Regions from separate parts of the Pseudoalteromonas sp. GB43 genome, predicted to be linked through region 1. Evidence: riboswitches for the same ligand, from Rfam matches in the RefSeq annotation. Region 1 holds a riboswitch; the other holds the start of a gene.

Evidence for each region. Region 1 has a riboswitch for lysine ahead of lysC (lysine-sensitive aspartokinase 3). Riboswitches for the same ligand answer to the same signal wherever they lie in the genome.
Region 2: it holds a riboswitch for lysine, as region 1 does, so the genes downstream of both, dapA (4-hydroxy-tetrahydrodipicolinate synthase) here and lysC (lysine-sensitive aspartokinase 3) in region 1, are expected to answer to the same signal.

The regions. Positions count from the first base shown of each region.
Region 1 is NZ_JBPCHJ010000001.1:346,944-358,029, forward strand. It holds gene ACRWSG_RS01605 (glutathione peroxidase) at 1-501, shown strand, start outside; gene ACRWSG_RS01610 (2-hydroxyacid dehydrogenase) at 467-1,450, shown strand; gene ACRWSG_RS01615 (hypothetical protein) at 1,490-1,951, opposite strand; gene ACRWSG_RS01620 (SMI1/KNR4 family protein) at 2,162-2,611, opposite strand; gene ACRWSG_RS01625 (sodium-dependent transporter) at 2,679-4,004, opposite strand; gene ACRWSG_RS01630 (4'-phosphopantetheinyl transferase family protein) at 4,152-4,889, shown strand; partial or broken gene lysC (lysine-sensitive aspartokinase 3) at 4,866-6,244, opposite strand; lysine riboswitch at 6,326-6,498, opposite strand; gene nhaD (sodium:proton antiporter NhaD) at 6,587-7,837, opposite strand; gene ACRWSG_RS01645 (hypothetical protein) at 7,986-9,260, shown strand; gene ACRWSG_RS01650 (condensin complex protein MksE) at 9,263-9,808, shown strand; gene ACRWSG_RS01655 (AAA family ATPase) at 9,808-11,086, shown strand, end outside.
Region 2 is NZ_JBPCHJ010000001.1:2,103,546-2,114,631, reverse strand. It holds gene ACRWSG_RS10150 (OmpA family protein) at 1-453, opposite strand, end outside; partial or broken gene ACRWSG_RS10145 (protein adenylyltransferase SelO) at 783-2,194, opposite strand; gene ACRWSG_RS10140 (DNA-3-methyladenine glycosylase I) at 2,203-2,898, opposite strand; lysine riboswitch at 3,082-3,278, shown strand; gene dapA (4-hydroxy-tetrahydrodipicolinate synthase) at 3,416-4,300, shown strand; gene ACRWSG_RS10130 (2,3,4,5-tetrahydropyridine-2,6-dicarboxylate N-succinyltransferase) at 4,315-5,055, shown strand; gene ACRWSG_RS10125 (PLP-dependent decarboxylase) at 5,055-6,260, shown strand; partial or broken gene ACRWSG_RS10120 (succinylglutamate desuccinylase/aspartoacylase family protein) at 6,266-7,382, shown strand; partial or broken gene ACRWSG_RS10115 (phospholipase A) at 7,569-8,605, shown strand; gene ACRWSG_RS10110 (bifunctional GNAT family N-acetyltransferase/hotdog fold thioesterase) at 8,672-9,565, opposite strand; gene ACRWSG_RS10105 (spermidine synthase) at 9,794-10,483, shown strand; gene dtd (D-aminoacyl-tRNA deacylase) at 10,653-11,086, opposite strand, start outside; gene ACRWSG_RS10095 (alpha/beta fold hydrolase) at 11,078-11,086, opposite strand, start outside.

The sequences.
Region 1 (11,086 bases):
CGTTTCAATGCCCAGCTTGCATCTGGTGAAAACTTCAGCCTTGAATCGCTACAAGGTAAAACAGCGCTTATCGTCAATATTGCCAGCAAATGTAATTTTTCAGTGCAAATGGCAAGCCTTGAAAAACTCTATCAAGAATATAAACAGCAAGGATTTACCGTACTCGGTTTTGCCTGTAATCAATTTGGCCACAATGAACCTCTAGATGGCAATGATCTTAAAGCCTTTTATCAGCAACACTTTGATGTCAGCTTTCCCATTTTTAACAAGGTGTTAGTCAATTATCCAGACGCCCACCCGTTATTTAATTATTTAAAGTGCCATACTCGAGGAATTGCGCAAAACCGCGCAATTAAATGGAATTTCACCAAATTTCTTATAAACTCAGAAGGTCAACTCGTTGCGCGATATGCCCCGCGCACCAAACCCGAAACCCTCAAAATGGTGATAGAGAGTAATTTAAATGATGAAACTGGCCTTATTCAGTGCGCAAAAGTATGAGCAACCGTTTTTTGAAAGGAATCTAACTGAATACGCTGAGTCTGTTTCGCTCAGTTATTTTGAGCAATCCTTAAACAGCAATACCACGCCCCTCTGCCAAGGTTTTGATGCAGTGTGCGTGTTTGTTAACGATACGGTCGACAAACACGTCATTGCAGATATGGCGGCTGTTGGCATTAAAGCAATCTTATTACGCTGTGCAGGCTTCAATAATGTAGACCTTGATGCTGCCAAAGAGCATAACATCAAGGTTTGCCGCGTCCCTGCATATAGCCCCGAAGCAGTAGCAGAGCATTGTATTGCCCTTATGCTAACGCTCAACCGAAAAACCCATAAAGCCTTTAACCGAGTACGTGAAGGCAACTTTGATTTAAACGGTTTACTTGGTTTTAATCTGTTTAAAAAAACTATTGGGATTATAGGCTGCGGCAAAATCGGTTTAGCGCTGGTAAATATATTAAATGGCTTTGGAGCTAAGGTACTCGTGTGCGATCCTATGGCTGGTGAAGGCCCTTATACCCTGTGCGATTTAGACACATTGCTCACCCAAAGTGATGTCATCTCATTGCACTGCCCGCTCAACGAGCACACCCATCATTTAATTGATGCTAGCGCATTTGAGAAAATGAAAGACGGTGTCATGCTGATTAACACCTCTCGTGGTGCGCTACTCGATAGCCAAGCATGTATTCAAGCACTTAAGTCTAAAAAGCTCGGACACCTAGGCCTTGATGTGTACGAACAAGAGTCAGAGTTATTCTTTAAAGATCACCGTGAAGAAATCATGCAAGACGATATTTTTTCACGCCTTATTAGTTTTCCAAATGTGTTAGTGACAGGCCACCAAGGCTTCTTCACCCAAGAAGCACTGAGCGAAATAGCCTGCACCACATTACAAAGTGCCAATGAAATAAGCCAAGGCTTAGCATTAACTAACGAAGTTATTTAAGAAATGGCCTTGATACTTCTCATCAGGCCGTTAAGCTCATCAATGCTCGTTTAACCTTTCATTGTTATCGAGCATTTTTACTGGTAATTGGTGATCAACCAAAAAGTCGTAAAATCGTAAATCTTCAATTAGATCGGAAGATGCTAGCTCGAAATCTTGGTAAGTTAGGTTTTTATAACTAAACCTCACTGTATGTTCGAACCTTTTAGTTTGTGAGTAAAGAATTTCAGTTACTTCGGAAATATCTATTTTAACACCTAATAATAGTAACTTTTCACCGTCTATTGACACCTCAACTGAATTTTTTGGCTCTATCATCCAATAATCTACAATGATAGAAATGATGCAACATACAACTATAAAGCCGAGCTGCATAAAAAATGGTTTTTCTGCAAATTCAGTTAAATAATAAGCAAACATACCACCAAATAACAATCTGTATAAAAAGCTGTTGAGCAATTTAAAGCTAACCTTCTTCCTTTTTCTTCTAAACACTTGCAAAGCTAACCATCCTTTATTAACTTATTGATTTTATGGTATTTTAATAAAATTATGTTTCATTACTTTTGAGATAACTCTTTGAGTGCATCTATGAAGTGTGTATGGTTGTATGAATAACTGCCATCTTCCTCTTCAACAAGCGAAGGGCTATTTAGTAATTCAGTGAGGAGCACTAAGAAATCATCAAGTGACTTTGCAAAAACACACTTATCATCTTCGTCTCGGCCAAAATTGATAATTTGACCTTTCGTTCCTGTCGTAATTTGGATCAAAGTCCACCCCTATAAAATTACCTCCTCCATCTCCAAGTAGAGGTAACCATTTAGTATTCGCATATTCAATTTTTATAGCGCTAGGTGTTAGGGATGAACAACTCTCATTTAACCCTTCTAATCCTTGGTCAATAATCTCTCGCCAAACATTTAACTCATGAATAATTTTTTCTGTACTTAATAATGAAAGGCCAAAAACGAAACCAGCCTTAGTGCGGAATTGACCATTACAATTTGCATATATTGATACAAAAGATTGAGGTAAAGTATTTCCAACCAAATCTGCAATTTTATTTAATGACTCAACATTCGACTCATTATTAATAACATCTATCAGAGCTGGAAACTTTGATTCTATTTTTTCTCTTAAAACAATCCATTCGTTCATAATATATCCTTATTTTAAATGACTTTACTTAAGATGGTCTGATTGAGTAAATGTGAGTATTAGTTTTTTATTTCAACAACGCCACGTTCACAAATACCGCCGTCATTAATAACGGACAGACAAAGCGAATGTACTGGGCAAACCAATAATGAGGGCCGCTCGATACTTGATGCAATTTATTACCACGCTGCCATAACCAGCCTACAGTAATGAAATAGAACAGTCCCATTAAAGGTAATTGGTACTGTGTAAGCACCATAATGACTAAACCAAATAACCAGTCAAAGTTTAAGATAATCAGTGATGAGGCAATAAACACGATTAGGGTTACAAATAAGGTCGCTTTTTTGCGCTCAATACTGTGATTCTCAACTAAAAATGCCACTGGAATTTCAGTCGATGAAATAGTTGACGTCACTGAGGCAATCGACATTAATACAAAAAATAATAAGCCAACGAGTAAACCCACTTGGTCCATTGTGCTAAACAGTTCAGGTAAAATCGCAAAAATTAACTGCCCTTCACCAACCAATTTACCACCGCTAAATACCTCTACACCGTTATGTTGAGCAACAAAAATAGCGGGAATAATCAATAAACCCGCTAAAAAGGCTACACCAGTATCAAGCAGTGCCACGGTTCCAGTTAGTTTTGGCAGGTTAGCATCTGGTTTTAAATATGAGCCGTAAACCATCATACAACCAACACCTAACGACAATGAAAAGAATGCTTGCCCCATTGCTGCAATAATTAAGTTTGCATCAAGAATTTGACTAAAATCTGGCACTAAGTAAGCAGCAAAACCATCCATCGCACCATCTAGGGTCGCGATATAAGCAATTAACGCCACTAATAACACTAGCAATAATGGCATTAAGCGACGTGACCAAGTTTCGATACCTGATTTAACGCCTTTTAAAATAATACTCGCAGTAAGAATAAGCATCAGTGGCGTAAACACAAAATTGCGCGCCATGGAGTCACTGTGTAAAAAGTTACTTAGCTCAGTAAAACCAAAGAAGCTTGCGACTGGCTCCAGCGCATAAGCGAGCATCCACCCTGCAACTATCGAATAAAAGCTCAGCATCACAACCGCACCAAAGAGGCCAATATAGCCAGCTGCAGCGCCCACTTTAGGTGCAGTGTCTTGCCATGCGTTAGATAATGCTTTTACTGGATTTGCTTGCGCTTGGTGGCCTAAGTACAGCTCAGTATAAAGAGCTGGAAGCGCTAATAAGAAAATAACAATGAAGTAAACGAGTAAAAATGCACCGCCGCCATGGTTTGCCGCTTGTGTTGGAAAGCCCCAAATATTACCTAAACCTACCGCCGCGCCAGAAGCTGCTAAAACGAAACCTAATCGACTTTGAAAGCCGTCACGAACTTGTGCCATACATCTACAAATCTGTTATTATTTTTCCTCATTAAACCATAATTACAGTCAACTGCGTAAACTATTTGCGTTTGTTCATGCCTATAAAAGTGCATTTGCTGTAAAAATAAACAAAACTAAATTCAAGCCCCGTGTAAGCGTTAAACCATGAGCAGTCACTACTTTTCGAACACTCTTATCATCGAGCAACAACGCCAAACAACGGCCAAAAAAATCATGCTTATGGATGCAACATGTATTGATGTTGCAAGTTTACCCCTTGATAAATTACTCAGTGAGTTTGAATTAAGCGTACTTGAAAAACGCAAAGTGCCAAGTGCCAAGCAAGAGTACTTAGCAACTCGCCTAACGTTAAAGTATTTGTATCAACATGCTTACCCTCATGACGATTTAGCGCTCAGTGAAATATCGAGCCAGTTTGATGACAAAGACAGCAAGCTAAAATTACATACCCCGGTTAGAGAACCTGTGTGGGCTTGTTTATCACATTCAAATGGTTTAATTGGCGCTGCTCTTAACCCAAAACAGCAGCTATTTGGTTTTGATATTGAACAAAGCAGTAAACCTCGCCCTTTTATCAAACTCGCAAAGCATTTTTATCATCAAGATGAGGTTGACTTAATTAGCCGTTTTGATGCTCCCTATGAACAGGCACAGTGCTTTTTTAGAATTTGGACATTAAAAGAAGCGCTTGCCAAAGCAAGTGCTCAGCCTATTGCGAAACTACTTGCCCCTAATGTATTTGAAGAATTGAGCAAACATAATTTCAGCGCGAGTAGTAACTCTATTGAAGGTTTTGATATAAGTGTTGTGGCACAAAAAAGCACTGACTGGCAGTGCTCTTTTATTAATTTTAACGACCTACGCCGCGACTTGGCTTTCTAATAGTCGGCTGTGAATAGCCTGCACGACTTCATCTGACTCGCTTTGCTCAACTAAGAAGCACAGGTTATGTTTACTTGCACCGTGGCAAATTAAACGAATATTAAAATCACTCAATACCTGCATTAAATTCATTTCTTGCTGACGTAATTGAATCTCAGAACCAATTAAAGCCACCAGCGTTAAGTTATTCTCAACCGACACATGACAAAACTCAGAAAGCTTATCTAAACAAGCTTGATCAAGCTCAGGGCGTGATGCATTTGGTGCGTTATCTAAAGTGATTGCAACACTGATCTCGGAGGTAGTAACCAAATCAACCGAAATATTAAACTCACTTAAAATGGTGAAAACACGCGCTAAGAAACCACTCGCTAGGAGCATTTCTGGGCTTTTAACCGTTAACAGAATTTGGTTTTTACGCTGTGTTACGGCACGAATACCTGGTTGCTGAGATTTTTCTTTTTCAATCCATGTACCACCTAACTGTGGTTCACGGCTTGAACCAACAAACACACTAATATGGCTACGGCTTGCAGGTAAAATGGTTGCAGGGTGCAGTACTTTTGCACCAAACGTTGCCATTTCTGCCGCTTCATCAAAGCTTAAGCGTGCAATTGGGCTTGCTTTAGCGCATAAACGCGGATCAGTACTGAAAATACCAACTACATCGGTCCAAATATGCACGCTTTTTGCGTTAATTGCTTCAGCGAGTAATGCAGCACTATAATCTGAACCACCACGCATAAAGTGGTCGTTTGATTGTGCTCATTGCTACCAATAAAACCTTGGGTTACCACAACATGGTCATCAAGTAGCGGCACTAAATGCTCTTTAGCAGCCGCAGCGGTTGCTGCAACATTTGGGGTAGCTTTAGCAAATTGGCTATCTGTTTTTAGCACTTTACGTACATCAAAACGAACCGAATCAAGACCTTGCCCGCGTAATACTTGAGTAAATAAATACGATGATAAACGCTCGCCAAAGCTCAGTAGTTCATCTTGATCTGCTACTGACTGAGCCCCGTCTGATGCTAGCTTTTGAAAAGCCTTAAGCGTTTCATTAAAGCCATGTGCTAAATCAGCATCCAGTGACAGCTCTGCCAAGATAGCTTCTTGAATGGCGACAACGCCAGTAATGTGCTCGTCACGCTCAGCCGCACTCAAATCAGCTTTACACAATGCAACTAAATGGTTTGTCACGCCTGCACTGGCACTCACAGCAACTATACGTACTTGATTATCAGCACAAATGATTTCAGCGCAGCGGCTCATAGCATCAAAGTTAGCTACACTGGTGCCACCAAATTTTGCAACAACGTAATCTGATTTTGTGTTGGCGGCTAATTGGGTATTCATGTCGTCTCCTTTTGTGGAAAACTATCCACAGTAATTCAAGAAGAACTCGGCAAGGGGGTGCTTTGAAAATAAAGAGTAGTCCATGCCAGAAGCTCTCCACCTAGTTTGGTGACAGTTTTGAGGATTCAGCCCCATAAACCGAAAAATAACCGTGACGTCCGGTTAATTTTCTCGGCGAGTACTTCCCTCATTAATGGTCATCGGCGTTCGTCACCTCACATTAATTACCTAAGTATCGCACCTCTTCTGAATGTTAAGTTAACACCTGGTTAAAATAACAAAGCCTGCTGTTAAAAGCAGGCTTTGAAAGTTAACGTTTAGACGTCTAGCTGTCAAGTTGTTTTATGAAATTAAACTGCCCGCTAAGTGCGAACCGTAATAACCAACGGTATAAGCAATTAATAAATAAACCGACATTTTAAGATAGCTCATAAAGGTCAGTGCCTTAACCTTACTCATGGCAATAATACCTGCCGCAGAGCCGATTATAAGCATTGAGCCACCCACCCCAGTTGCGTAAGTAAACGACAGCCATTGCTGAGGGCTCATCACAATATCAGCTTTTAAAAGTGCTGCAGTGAGAGGTACGTTATCTACCGCCGCTGATAATAGCCCCATCAAGTAGTTGGCATATTCCGGTGCCATCAACTCATATAAGTGAGTAAATTTAGCAAGCATGCCAACTTCTTTTAATGCACCAACCAGCAATAGCACACCAACGAAGAACAATAAGGTGTCGTATTCAATTTCACGAATATAATCGATGATTTTTTTGTTAACGTCTTTTTTGCGCATTAAGAATTGCGCAACCAAAAACATCAAAGATAAACCAAATAAAAAGGTCAATAACGGCGGCACACTATAAAGCACACTCAAAGTTAACGTGGCAATAATCGTCGAGAAGAAGATAACCGCAATGGTAATATCTGTCTTTTCGATACGACGGGCTGCTTGCTTTTCAAACACAACATTACCCGACATACCCACCGACAACATTGCCGCGAGCAGTGCAACACTTGTCAGTGCAGGGGCAATTAATAATAGTAGATTAGCAATGGTGACTTTTTCGTCTAAGAAAATCATCAAGGTTGTCACATCACCGGTGATCAACGACACCCCACCCGAGTTAACACTAAATACAATTAAGGTCGCATATTTTATTAATTTTTTAGGATCTAACTTAAGTGACATCACCACCGCAAGCGAGATTAAAGTTGCCGTTATGTTGTCTGAAATAGATGAAAATAAAAACGCAAAACCACCAATCAGAAACATCAGCTTTCGTTCACTGATTTGATTTGGCATAATTTTATGAACAATATTCTGGATAAAACCTTTAGAGTTTAAATACGCTACAAAGGTCATCGCAGCCATTAAAAATAGCCACAAAGTCGCGATTTCTAATATGTTGTGATCCAGTTGATGTTGTATGGTTTCTGGGCTTTGCCCATGAATTGGAGAGATAAATAAGATAATCCAGCATAAAGTGCCAAAAAAAAGCGTCGTTTTGGCCTTGTTTACATGGATAATATCCTCTATAACGATAAGCAAAAATGCCACCGCTATCAGGGTTAGGATAAGTGGGGTTACCATGGTGTTTGAACAACCTTTATAATAATGTAAAAATTGTAAGTCGAGTGTTTCGGCGCGGATTCTAGCAGCATAGAAAGCATAAAACTATTCTCAATTACATAATTTACTACTAATCGCCAACACCAAAGTCTGAATTTACTGGAGCCTTATGATCCCAGCTAAAAAGTTATTAAATACCCTTACTGAACATTGGGGGGTGTTAGAACTGCTATTTAAACGTTTTAAGATGGCTGATTTCAGCTTGAAAGACGTACAAAATGCGATAAAACAAAAGCAGCCTTCATGGTCAAACGAACGCATTTATAAAGAAACAAATCGTTTATTGAATCAAGATATTATCATTCCACTGGCAAAATCATCACAGTTAGAAATAAACCGCGCGATCGCCGATTTTGCGACTTTCTTGCTACAAGAAGAGCACTTAGGTCTTGCTCAAGAGATTAGCGTGCTCGTTGATGACTTAGCTCGCCTTGGTAATCGCCTTGCTAAAGCGGGTGAAATTGAAGATTACGACGAGCTTCGCCGCTTTAGCCGCATTATGGATGATCGGGTACGCAAAATAATGAAATTGTTTGCCCACAATGAAAACGCAATTTTAAATATTGTTGAGCAAGCAAAAGCAGACAACGCGGTGCAATCACTGCAAAAACGCTATCAGGCTGTAATTGAAGCGTTCGATGAATACATCGAGCCTATGCTGGAAATGGTTGATATTCGAGGTGACTTCCACGCTTGCTTTAATACCATCGAAGCGCAAATTAGCGCGCAAATACAGCAAATTGACCGCCTTGGTAAGTCATACCAAGACAAACGCATGCTTGAACAATTACGTACTCGTATTCTAGAAATGCATTTAGTTGGCCGTGAAAGTTTACGTAAAAGCGCCGATATGTTGATGCCACTGCGTGAAGAGTTACGCCGTAACAACCTAATTACGCGTCAAGCGGCTAAAGTGCTTGGTTTAGTGCGTAAAAATGGCGTCGATAACATGTTAAGTGCAGTACAGCCTAACTTTGTCTCAGACGCGCAACGTTTTTCACTTGGTCAGCAACGTCATATTGTGGCCTATATGGCAGGCTTAGTTGACTTTGAGCACGATGAATATCAACTACCTGAACATGATGATGTGCCCGCCTACCAAAGCCCACATATTCCTGATTACAACGACGTTAAAACACAATTTAGAAAACGCTTTAAAAAAGCCAGCAAAAAAGCTCAGCCGCTGCTTAGTTTCTTAGATGAAAGTTACCCAGATTTAGAAGCTGACGAAATGCTGTTCTTGTATCAAAAATTGATTAGCGATGGCGACCTTGAAATCAGCCAAAGCCAAGAGAAAGTAAAAATAAAAATTGCCCAGCAACACTTCTCTCTTTATCCATTTAACTCATCGATTGCTGACGATAAAAAAGCAACAGAGCAATAACCATGACAGATATTAATTTAGATGATTTAACGCATCTGCAAGCTATTAATAAAAAGCTCACATCAGGCTACCACATTAGCGAACAAGACACGCTGATGTGGCAAGAGCTTGATCAACACATTGATGCTTATCGCGCGTTATTTAACGCCCTTGGCCATGACCTGCAACACGATAGCCGTGGCTTTTACTATTTTGGTAGCGACGAAAGCACCCCAAATATGGGTAAAATTTCGCGTGCCATCGCACTGACTATCTACATCTTGATTGAGCACTATGCCAATACCGGTAAAGATCCAATGCGTGCCTTGTTTGACGAAGTAAACGACCTTGAACTAATGCAAACCTTAGTGCAAATCAACAAGCATTTGTTTGATCAATTAGAAATCTTCTCAGGCTCAGATTTACGCAAAGACGTTTACCTACGTATGGTGCGTTTAGGTCTGGCTCGCGAAGTAGAAAATGGCTTTATGCTGCAAGCACCTATTTATCGTTATATCGATGCATTGATGGAAGTAAACGAAGAAACCTACCTAGGAGATGACGAATAATGCAAAGCCAAAGCCTTTACGGACTCAGCAAACTTGCGCTTTTAAATACCGCAGGCTATGCAAAATGCGTGATCCCACTGGATAAAAGTAGCTCTATTTGTGCACCGAATAATACCGGTAAAAGCTCGGTAATTAATGCCCTGCAATTTCCACTGATTAATGATTTGCGTTTAACAGAATGGGATGGCCACGATTTAGACGAAACCCGAAAATTCTACTTTTCGTCAGATCAATCCTATATTTTACTCGAAGCTGACCTGCCTAATGGTCCTGTGGTGATTGGTGTTGCCGGCCTAGGTAAAATAGCCGGTTACGCGCATCAGTTTTTTTGCTACCCAGGTAAGTTGAACCTTGAACACTACACGCAAGGCAAAACTATTGTAAAATTCACCAAGCTTTTTAATCACTTAAAAGAGCAAGGTTTCAATCCAATTGAATTAAAAGCGCAAGAGCTAAACGCCCTACTCACTGGCGGCGCAACCCCATTTGATGGCGATATCAACTTAAAGATGATCCCCCTCAATAACGTGCAAGACTCAGCGATTTACAAAGAAATTTTCCGCCGTATCCTTAACTTGCATAAGTTAGGTGCCAGTGATGTTAAACGCTTTATGCTACGTGTATTTGAGCGCCATATGTCAAACTCACGGGTTGATTTTTATGAAGTATGGCGACGTTCATTTGATAAAGTGAATCGCGCTAAACGTGAATTAAAAGCCCTTGAGTCAATGCAAGAGCCAATTGCAGCTCTTGAATCTATGCTTGAAAACCAAACGGTTTTAAAAGGTAAGCTTGCTGCCTATGCGCCAAAAATTGACCAAGCACTGATTGACTTTGAAACCTATCAACAAGAGCAACTCTCTGAGCTAAATATTGCCCTTGAAGATATCGAACACGAAAAGCACGAGTTCGAACAAAAGCAGCAGCTGTATATTCAGCAATCCCGTGATATTGAACGTAAACAAACTCAAATTGAACAATGGTTTTTAGACTATCGAGCGCTTAAATCTGAGTTTGAATTGGTTAATAAAGCCACCCTAAAAGTAAGCCTTACGCAGCTTAAACAAGATTATGAATCGCTATCGCATTCATTAAGCAGTGCCCAAGGTCAAAGCTTACACACGCTTGATTACCGTATTAGCGAAACACAAAAGCAAATTAAGAGCTTAAAATTACAGCTGAAGAACCTTGAGTTCAATTTATTCACCCGTATGCGTGAAGATTTATCTTTGAAAGAAGTTGAAGAGATTTCGCGTATTCTGAACCCAGATATCTTAT
Region 2 (11,086 bases), 1.8 Mb from region 1:
GAAAGCAAAGTTATCTGTGAAGTAGTGTTGGTAGCCAGCACCAACGTTTGCAAACATTAAATCCTCATCAACAGCATCAAGGTTTTTCAAACCAAAAATACCGTAAAATGGGCCACCACCGAAGTGATATAAACCATCAATACCGTAGCGCTTACCACTTTCAGAACCGCTCATCGATGTGCCATCGTTTAGTTCAGCGGTCCAGTCAAAATCCATATCAGCATATTCTAAGCGAGCACTCCAGTAATCGCTAAAGCGATAACCCAGCTCTAAACCCCAGCCTGTTGAATCATCAACATCAAGGCCGCCTGGTGCGTAATCGCGAACATTTTCCCATGAATTATCATAGTAATCGCCAAATGCGCCGATATAAAAACCTTGTTTCTCAGCAGCAAATGTTGAAGCACTAGTTGCAGCAAGTGCCAAAGCTATAGTCAGTGATTTCAGTTTCATTGTTTCCTTCCCATTTTCATAATAAAGCTCGTAAGAGCTCGTATTTTTTGAGTAATCAAAACTTTAACAATACAAAAAACGATTAGTTACTTTGCATTGACATTCAACTTATTAATTAATCCATAACTATTAAGGTACTAATAATAGCCTAGCCTAATTTCGTAGATAAGCGATTAAATGTATGACCAAACCAGCTTCGAATACCGTATGAGATCATCTTTTAAAGCAATAGATTAGCCTAAAATCTATAATACCACCGCCTATTAGAGCGCTCAATCAGCATACAGTTAAATTCAATAAATAGGAATTTTCCTAGTTAATTTAAATGACTAGGTCCCACAAAAAGTTTGATAATTTTTATCATAATCTTTTGGGATTGAAGCCATTCAAAGTGACGCTCATCGTAAACATATGGATCGTTAAATGCTTCTAAAAAGGCGTCTTTTAATGAACTTTCTCCCGATGCTTCGTATTCCGCTAGGATCATTTCAATAGTATGATTACGTGGAATGACTGCAGGATTAACAGCGCGCATAGTTTCATAACTTTTAGACGAAATCCTCACGTTCCACTTTTTATGCCACTCTTTTAAACTAGTTGGAATTGCGAAATCCGCAAGTAAAGATTCAGTCAGAGCATTGAAAGTATTAGTATAATCGAGCTGATGTTGCTTCATTAAACCTAGCAACTCTGAAACTAAAGCATGATCGCCTTCGTGCTGACCAGCTAATCCTAATTTCTGCTGCCACATAGTATTAAATGCATCATTAAATTTAGCTACAAAGCCATTTACAACCGGTGAGAGTTGTTCGACGGCACTCTCTTGATCAGCAAGTAACGGAATTAAGCTTTCAGCCAAGCGTGCAATATTCCAATTAGCAATATTCGGTTGATTTCCAAATGCATAACGCCCTTGATGGTCAATCGAACTAAATACCGTGTCTAGGTCAAACTGATTCATCATCGCACAAGGGCCATAGTCAATGGTTTCACCACTAATCAAGGTATTATCTGTGTTCATCACACCGTGTATAAAGCCAATTCGCATCCAACTGATAACCAGCTCTATTTGCTTATCGAGTACAGCAGTTAAAAACTCAATATAACGCTGCTCACCCGTACTGCTAATGCCTGGGTAGTGGCAGCTAATTGCGTAATCAACGAGCTTCTCTAGCCCTTCTATATCACCTTGTGTAGCTAAGTATTGAAATGAACCAACACGGATGTGACTTTTAGCTAGGCGAGTAACAACTGCCCCCGGGCGTGGTGGCTGACGATATACCGTTTCGCCAGTTGTAACCACAGCTAAACAGCGCGTAGTTGCGATGCCAAGCGCATGAAGTGCCTCACTCATAATGTACTCTCGAACAGCTGGACCAATGGCACAGCGACCATCACCACCGCGCGAGAACACTGTTGCTCCAGCGCCTTTTAGCTGCAAGTCCCACAATGTGCCATCTTTATCTGCAATAGCACCAAGTAAATGCGCTCTACCATCACCAAGACGCGGTGAAAAATGACCAAATTGATGACCTGAGTAACCAAGAGCAACCGGCGCAACGTCGTTATCTATCGTTGAACCAGATAGCAATTTAGCTAAAAATTCGCTGTCGTGTTTAATTGCGAAATTATCAGCTAGCTTGTCATTAAATAGCAGTAATTGCGGCTCGGCAACGGCGCTCGGCATATCCTTGATAGCAAGTAGTTCACTAATATCTGTGTATCGAGTTTGCAGTTTCATAACTGTCCTTAACGTGTTGCGACACCCACACGATTATCGCCTACACCATAGGCCACTAGTTGGCTTAGTGCCTGCAGGCTGTAACCGCTTTGCTGTTGTAATTCGTTGAAAAAACCTTGCGCTGCTTGCAGTGACTTTTTAGTTTGTAAGCCGCCATCTATCAACTCATGGGCACGCAAATAGGCTTCTACATACCGAGAAAGTAAAAAAGTATCTTTACCAAGCGCTCGTAAAGCGTATGGGCCAGTATTTCCCCCTAAACGCGCACCATGCTTTTTAAGATAAGCCCACAAACCAATAATATTGTCAGTAGGCCAATCTGCAATAAATTGGCTAAAGCTGCCATGCTTCTCAGCAACTTCGTGGATCATGTACGCATTTTCTGGGATCGTTTGTACTTTTTTAAAATTACGAACAATTCGCTCATCACTGGCTTTTTGCTCGAGCATATCTGGCGGCATCATCAACAATTTTTCTACACTGAAATCCCAAAACACATCACGAAAACCAGCCCATTTATTATTGATAACAGACCAATAAAAACCGCTTTGAAAGACTTTACGCGTGAACTCTTCTAACCATAAATCGTCATGCATTTTAGCAATATCAGCATCGTCGAGCGGGTTTGATAACAGTGCTTGCAGCATTTCTTCACTGCCCTTTCGAGATACGGCTCGTTGATAAATATCGTTAAATTTTTCCATCATTTTTCCAATTGATTTGGTTAGCGCTAAGTGTACGTAAAAACACGGTTATACGTAACCATGTTGCAAATTCGGTCACTAAAAAACAAATTCCTCGCCTTGACACCTAGACGGCTAAAATGCTTTAATCGCTGCAAATACCCTATTTAAGTATGTTGGCTTTAACCTTTAAAGCGAGCATAAAGGGCTGGAAGAGGTGCGTTATTCAGGTAGCGTATGGGAAGAGCACAGACTCTGTTGATCATACGTGAGGGGAATTAACGCCGAGAAGTAACACCGTTTGTGAGGTGCTTATTTCGGGCGACTGGGCTGAATCCCAGCGACTGTCACCAACAATAGCAAAGTGCTATTGATTAGTTTGGTGGAGAGCTTCTGGTCTTAGTATAATAAGGCCGTCGCGTCTTTATTATTTTAAGCCCATTCGCTCTTCGAATTATACCTTGTTCGAACGACGACATGCGGCTCCATTCAAATGTTCCCGCATAAACTCTTCGAATACCTTATAAGTTCGTGAGAGATGATCAACAATTTTGATTTAAACGACTATCCATTATGGACAGCGCTTGTCACGCCATTTTCTGAATCTGGCGAGGTCGATTACACGGCCCTTGAACAACTGGTCGCTGAGCAGCAAGATGCAAATAACGGCATTTTATTACTTGGCAGTACCGGTGAAGGACTGGCGCTTTCACTCAAAGAGCAACAAGCCATCGTTGAGCATGTTTGCCAATTAGCACCGAGTGTACCACTCATGGTTGCTGTGGGCGGCATGAACCTCAAGCAACAAGTTGCTTGGGTTGAATACTGCAACCAACTACCTATTCATGGCTATCTATTGGGCTCACCTCTGTATGCAAAACCTGGGGTAGTTGGCCAAACACATTGGTTTGAAAGCCTTCTTGATGCAAGTAATCACCCATGTATGCTGTATAACGTACCTGGACGCAGTGCAGTTGAGATTTCACCGCAGGTGATCAAAAACCTTGCTGACCACAAAAATCTTTGGGCTTTAAAAGAAGCCAGTGGCGACATTAGCAAATTTGAAGGCTTTAGAACGGCATCGCCAACACTGGCCATATTTAGTGGCGATGATGCTCTTATGCCGTATTTTGCTCAAGCAGGAGCAAAAGGTTTAGTTTCGGTTGCCGCGAATGCTTGGCCGAGTCAAACCCATGAGTTTGTTAAACGCAGTTTAAGTGGTCAATACCCAAATCTATTCACCGATTGGTCGCAAGCGATTCAAAGTTTATTCGCTGTGGCAAATCCAATCCCCGTAAAAGTACTGATGCACCTGCAAGGTAAAATAAATACCCCGCATTTACGTCCGCCGCTTACGCATTTAGAGCTTGAGCAAACAGACAGCATCACCCACGCAAACAACACAATTTTATCTTGGAACTAAAAACAGGTTTTATCATGAGCTGGTTAGAATTATTAAACAACTTAGAATCAGGCGCAGTTCGCGCGGCAACACAGGACGAGAACGGCAACTGGCACGCCAATGTTGAAGTTAAACAAGGCATTTTAGAAGCCTTTAAAAATGGCACAAACACTGAGTTCCCGGGTGGTTTTGTTGATAAGCACAACTTAGCTCCACAAGGCTTTGCAGCCGATGCTGGCGTGCGTATGGTACCAGGTGGTAGCAGTGTTCGTCGTGGCGCACACGTTGCTAAAGGCACCATTATCATGCCACCAGCATATGTAAATATTGGCGCGTTCATCGACGAAGGCACGATGGTCGACAGCCACGCATTAGTGGGTTCATGCGCACAAGTGGGTAAAAATGTTCATCTAAGTGCAGCAGTACAATTAGGTGGTGTGCTTGAGCCAATTGGTGCCAGCCCTGTGGTTATTGAAGATGACGCATTCATCGGTGCAGGCTGCGTTATTGTTGAAGGTGTGGTTGTGAAAAAAGGTGCTGTACTTGCGCCGGGTGTACGTTTATCGGCAACCATTCCTGTTTACGATTGCGTTAATGAGCGCCAGCTAGACAAAGGTGAAGCCATCCCAGAAAACGCGATTGTGATCCCAGGCTCTCGCCCAGCTTCAAATGCATGGGCTCGTGAACAAGGTCTTAGCATGTCGTGTGCATTGATCGTGAAATACCGTGATGAACAAAGCGATGCATCATTACTGTTAGAAGAGGTTTTACGTTAATGAGCTTTTTGAGCACGCATATCAAGCAAGCGGTTGAGCAAGTTTCAGCGCATCTTGATACGCCATTTTTTATCTATGATTTAGATAAATTAACTGCACATTTAAATCAACTGACTGCGCAAACCGATGTGAAACTTTGGTATGCCGTTAAGGCCAACCCGTTGTCTCGCATTATTCAATGTTTAGACAGCGCAGGATTTAACTTTGATGTTGCAAGTAAAGGTGAACTTGAGCAAGTACTTGCCCAAGGCATCGATAGCGAGCGCGTGCTCAACACTGGGCCTGCAAAGAGCCCTAAACAAATTTCACATTTTATTGCTCGCGGCGTACGTACTTTTGTCGCCGAGAGCATTAACCAAGTGCGCTGGTTAAACGAACAAGCAACAAAAGCAAATTGTCAGCTGCAAGTTCTATTGCGTGTTCAACTTCGTTGGCCAGACAGCGAAAAGAATCCACTTGGCGGCGATAGTCTTACTCCTTTTGGTTTGGGCTGCGATGAGTGGCAAGCACTCACTGCAAGTGATTACCCTGCTCTTAGCTTTGATGGTCTGCATATTTTCCAATGGGGCAATATGCTGAGCACTGACAAGCTCGCCGAGCTATGGCGCGCGATGATTGCGCCACTGCAACAGCTAGCACGCTCATTAAACATTAATCTTAATATTCTCGATTTAGGGGGTGGCTTAGGCATTCCTTATACTCAAAGTGCTAACCGACTCGATTGGTCTGCACTTATTGAGACTTTGGCTAGCATTAAAGCAGATGCCGGTGTCAAAGAGCTTTGGATGGAACTTGGCCGCTATGCGGTGGGCGAATGCGGCCATTACGCAACGCCAGTTGTTGAGCGTAAAGTAAATTACAATCAACAGCAGGTGATTTTATCAGGCGGTATTAACCATTTACTTCGCCCAGCTGTGACAAGCCAAGATTTCCCTGCGGCCTTACTTCGCGAATCGACGGCTGAGCCTGCGGCAATGACTTTATACGGCCCGCTTTGCACCGCCCTTGATTGCTTAGGTGAACACCAATTAGCGAGCGATTTAAATGAGCAAGACTGGTTGGTATTCAGCCAATGTGGCGCGTATGGCTTTACCGAAAGTATGCCGTACTTTTTATGCCACGAATTAGCGGCTGAATACATCCTTGAACAAGGCAATATTGAGTGCATTCGTAGCGCTGAAGATGCCAGTTATTATTTAAGGTAATCGCCATGAGTAAAGAATTAATCAGCCAAGAGAATATTGTGGTTGGCGAGATTGCCAACGGCCTACCTCTGACAATCCCAGTGTATCGCTTAAAAGGGGATGGCACAGGCCCAAACGTGTATATACAAGCCAATATGCACGGCGCTGAAGTACAAGGTAATGCAGTAATTTATCAATTGCTTGAGCAGCTAAAATCACTCAAGCTGCGTGGCGATATTACCCTAGTGCCTTATGCCAACCCTATTGGTTGCAATCAAAAATCAGGTGAGTTTACTTTAGGTCGCTTCGATCCAATTACGGGCACCAACTGGAACCGCATGTACCGCTTTAATAAAGCGTTACCGTCACAGATTGCTGAACAGCACAAAGACTGTGATGATGCGACCCTTAAAGCGGCGTTTAAACAGGCACTCGTAGCTGACATCGATAGTCAATTAACAGGCCCTGATTACAGCCTAACAACGGGTAAGCGTATTGCCCTTAACTTGCAAAAGCTTGCCCATCAGGCAGATATTGTTTTAGACCTTCACACTGAATATCTCGAGTAAGCACTTATATTGCCCTGAATACGCCAAAGACAGCGCAAGCTACTTCAACATCGAGCATGTGTTACTGATCCCAAGTGATTTTGATGGCGCGATGGATGAAGCGAGTTTCTGCCCATGGTGGTCACTGTCTGAAGAGCTTGCCAAACAAGGCCGTGAATTTGCTGTTCAAGTCGAAGCATTCACTGTTGAACTTGGTAGCCAAGAAAAAATCGATTTAAGTGCGGCACTTGAAGATGCAAATAGCATTTTAAGTTACCTCAATCAAAAAGAGGTATTAGTTGATGCTGCGTATCATCCTAAAGCGATGACACGCTATGCCTGCATGCTTGAAGATTATGTAGCTTACTATGCACCTATGGGTGGCATGGTTGAATACCTTGCCCCACTGGGCGGCCATATTAAAGCTGGTGAGCCTATCGCCCATATTTTAAGAATGGAGCGCTACCTTTCTGAGCAGCCGCTACAAACATTAAGTTTTGATAAAGACGCCATTGCTATTTTGCATTTTGCTTCAGCAAGCGTGAATCAAGGTACCGAACTTTATAAGTTTTTTACCAATGTATTTGAGCTATAAGCTCATCCCTTCTCATTGCGTGAGAGTCAACGGCTTATGCTCTTAGGCCGTTACAGCAGGGCTCCAAGCTTAGCTTGGGGCTCTCTATTTACCTAAAATTTCAACAATTCAGTACAAGTTCACGGTTACTTATGTAAAAATCGTTATAATTATACCTACTTACAAGTCTACTGAAAGGGAACTGCAATGGGATGGCGCATTTGGCTGGCAGCCGCTGGCTTATTTTCTGTACCTGTATTTGCTCAAACTGAACAACCACAAACTAACGAACAAGATGATGCACTAGAACTCGTAAAGCAGTGTATTTTGAACGAAGCTATTGGCGGTGACGGCAAGCAAACACTCGAAGAACTTCGTAAAAAGTGCTCTGATTTAGATGAAAGCAAAAAGCTCACCGCTTTAGACAAACGTAAAGCGCGTGAAGAAGTGAGCAAGAAAAACCGTAATGTGATCACCCCACATAAGCGTAACTATATTTTACCGCTTTCTTACGTATCTAATCCGAATGAGCGCCCTTTTGATGGCCTAAAAGACCTCGCTGAAGAAGTCGATGGCGAGCCACTTGATAATCTTGAAGTAAAATATCAATTATCAATCAAAGTGCCTATCTTCGAAGGCTTCTCAGATAAAGACCAAGGCGTATTTTTTGCATTTACCATGCAATCGTTTTGGCAGTTTTATAACAAAGATATTTCATCGCCGTTTCGTGAAACAAACTACGAACCAGAGATCTTCTGGGTGAACTACCTTGATCCTGAGCATGTGCTTTGGGGCGATGAAATGGCGATTGCAATTGGTGCTTCACATCAATCTAATGGCCGCAGCCAGCCTAATTCACGTTCGTGGAACCGTATTTATGCTGACTTCTTATGGGAAAAAGATGGCTTTGTATTTAGCTTTAAGCCTTGGTACCGCATTCCTGAAGATAAAAAAGATGATGAACTAGAAGCTAAAGGTGATGACAACCCTGATATCTACAAATACATGGGTTACTTTGAATTCTCGGGTGCATACCGTTACAACGAGCATGAGTTTAGCTTTATGACCCGTAATAACTTAAATTCAGATAACCGCGGCGCAATCCAACTAGACTGGTCTTTCCCTCTTTGGTTTCATTACGTGGCTACGCACAATACTTCAATGGTTATGGCGAGAGCTTGATTGATTACAACGCTGATATTGAACGTTTTGGTGTGGGTATTCTGTTAACTGACTTGCTTTAATTGTTATGTTAACTGACTTGCTTTAACTTAAAGAGCGAGCTTTAGTTAGCTCGCTCTGAATATTCGTTATTTTTTAACGATGAAGTGACCTTCAAATTCTGCTACTAGCACATCACCATCGTATACATTCACTGGCACATGGTAGCTTGCTTTGCCATTGTCCTCTAGCTCCGCCAACTTGCCTTTACAGCCAGCCAACTCAACACTCCCGCGAGGATCGTTATTCAGTGGTTTAAGGTATTTAATGTTGGCATCTGCTAACACGATATTCCCTTCAAGGCCAGCTTCTTTAAGCGCTAGGTAAGTTGCGCCCCAGCCTGTTAAGGTCGCTAAACTATAAATCGAGCCGGCAAACATAGTGTTATGAAGATTTAAGTTCGCATCTAGATCAGCGCGCGTAGTAAACTGCCAATCGGTGTAGCTTTCTACTTTAATTCCCATTGCATCACTGATAGGGATCGACTCACGCCACGTATTTTGTAGTACTTGTGTCCAGTTTGGATGACGGAACCAACCCGGCTCAGAGGGTTTTTGTTTTACCATTTTCCAATGCTGTACATCGTCATAGGCAAGGTGTGCTTTTTCCTTTAATTCGTAGCCATGACGCTTATAAAAATCAAGGGCTCGCTCACGAGCAAACAATACCAGTTCATCTGCATCTTGAGTCCATGCGATTTTTTCTAATTCATGTAATAAACGGCTACCAATATGCTGGTTACGATTACCTTCAGCAACCGCCATATAACGAACTTGCGCTTGCTGATGATTATTAAAATGCAGGCGAGCTACGCCTAATACTTCGCCATCATTATTTTTGATAAAGCGGTGCTCTGCGTCTTGCTCTAAGTCATCTTGTTCAGAACCGCGCGGCTCGCCCCAGGGTGCTCTTAAAACCTGCCAACGTAATGAATAGTACGCTTGCCAATCTTCGCTGCTTTGCGGGGTGGTCACTTTAAACATAAAAACTCCTGTGATAATTCAGCCACGGGTCTGTTGTTTTTCTGTCGTGGCCTTTGCAATGCGAATTACGATACGCGATCTTCTATCAAGTTGGAATAATACTTTGGTGACCCAGCCTAAATTATTATTCATGGCTGTAAAAACTAATGCACAATTGCACTTTATGCTTACTGGTCTATGCTGAAATAATTGTCTAATTATTATAATAACACGCTAAAGGCCCGAAATATGGAACATTTTCTTGAACCCAGTGGCGCAGTAAAACATAGTTTTATTGAGGACTGTCACCGATTAGGGCAGCTCATTTATTGGCATAAACAAGGCAATTACAGTATTCAAGTTAGGCAACTTAACCAATTACGCTGGTTACTGATCAACGAAACCCTGCAATCGGTCATTGAAAAACGCCGACCTGCCAGATTACTTTTCCCTCATTTACAATACCTTGCAAAGCTTTGGCAAGACTTAGAGGAACCGAAAAAGATTTTAGAATTAGGCCTAGGCGGTGGTGCTATTCGTAACTACTTACAGCACACCTACCCTGATAGCCAACTGACATCGGTTGATAAAAACCCCGACATAATTCACTGCTATAAACGTTACTTTGGTGGCGACCATGCCAATAACCTGCACTGTTTTGATGCGCAGCAAGTATTAGAGCAAAACAACGAATACAATTGGATCATCTTAGATTTATTCAGTGAGGTAGATGCACCATTATTTTTATACAAGCACCTGTTTTACACCAAACTAAGAGCAGCGATGGCAAAAGATGGCTTGTTGTTCATTAATTTTTTATCCAATCACCCATCGCAACTAAAACAACTTGAGCACCTGCTAATCACCGAGTTTGGCAAGCGCCCAAGCATTGTAAAAATCCCCGACTACGTGAATCATATCGTGATGATCAAAAAATAAAAATACTTATACCAATCCGCTTAATTAAGTAGTCTATTTTGAGGCAATAAAACCTCGTTGATAACAAGGCAAAAATTTCGTTATTTAGTTGTTCTAAATGAGAAATTTTTAACGCAGTTAGCGACAGGTTTAATCCCTCAAAATGATTAAGTATTATTGCGGGTTGGTATTACACAGATAAATTAAAAGTAACTGGACCATCGTTACATAGGCTTACTTGCATATCAGCACCAAATTGCCCTGTAGCCACTGTTAAGCCTGCTTTTTTAGCCTCTGCAATAAAATACTCATAGAGCGTATTGGCTTGCTCTGGCGTGCCAGCACTTGAAAAGCTTGGACGCATGCCCTTTTTAGTGTCGGCTGCTAAGGTAAACTGCGAAACCACTAAAAGCTCACCTTTGATATCATTCAAACTTAAGTTCATCTTTCCTTGTTCATCGGTAAAAATGCGGTAATTGCTGACTTTGTGTAAAAGCTTCTGGGCGCTTTGCTCGGTATCCTGTTTTTCAACACCTAATAGCAGCAAAATACCTTGTGAAATTTCACCCACTACTTCGCCTGCCACTTCTACTTTTGCTTGTTTTACTCTTTGAATTAAGCCTT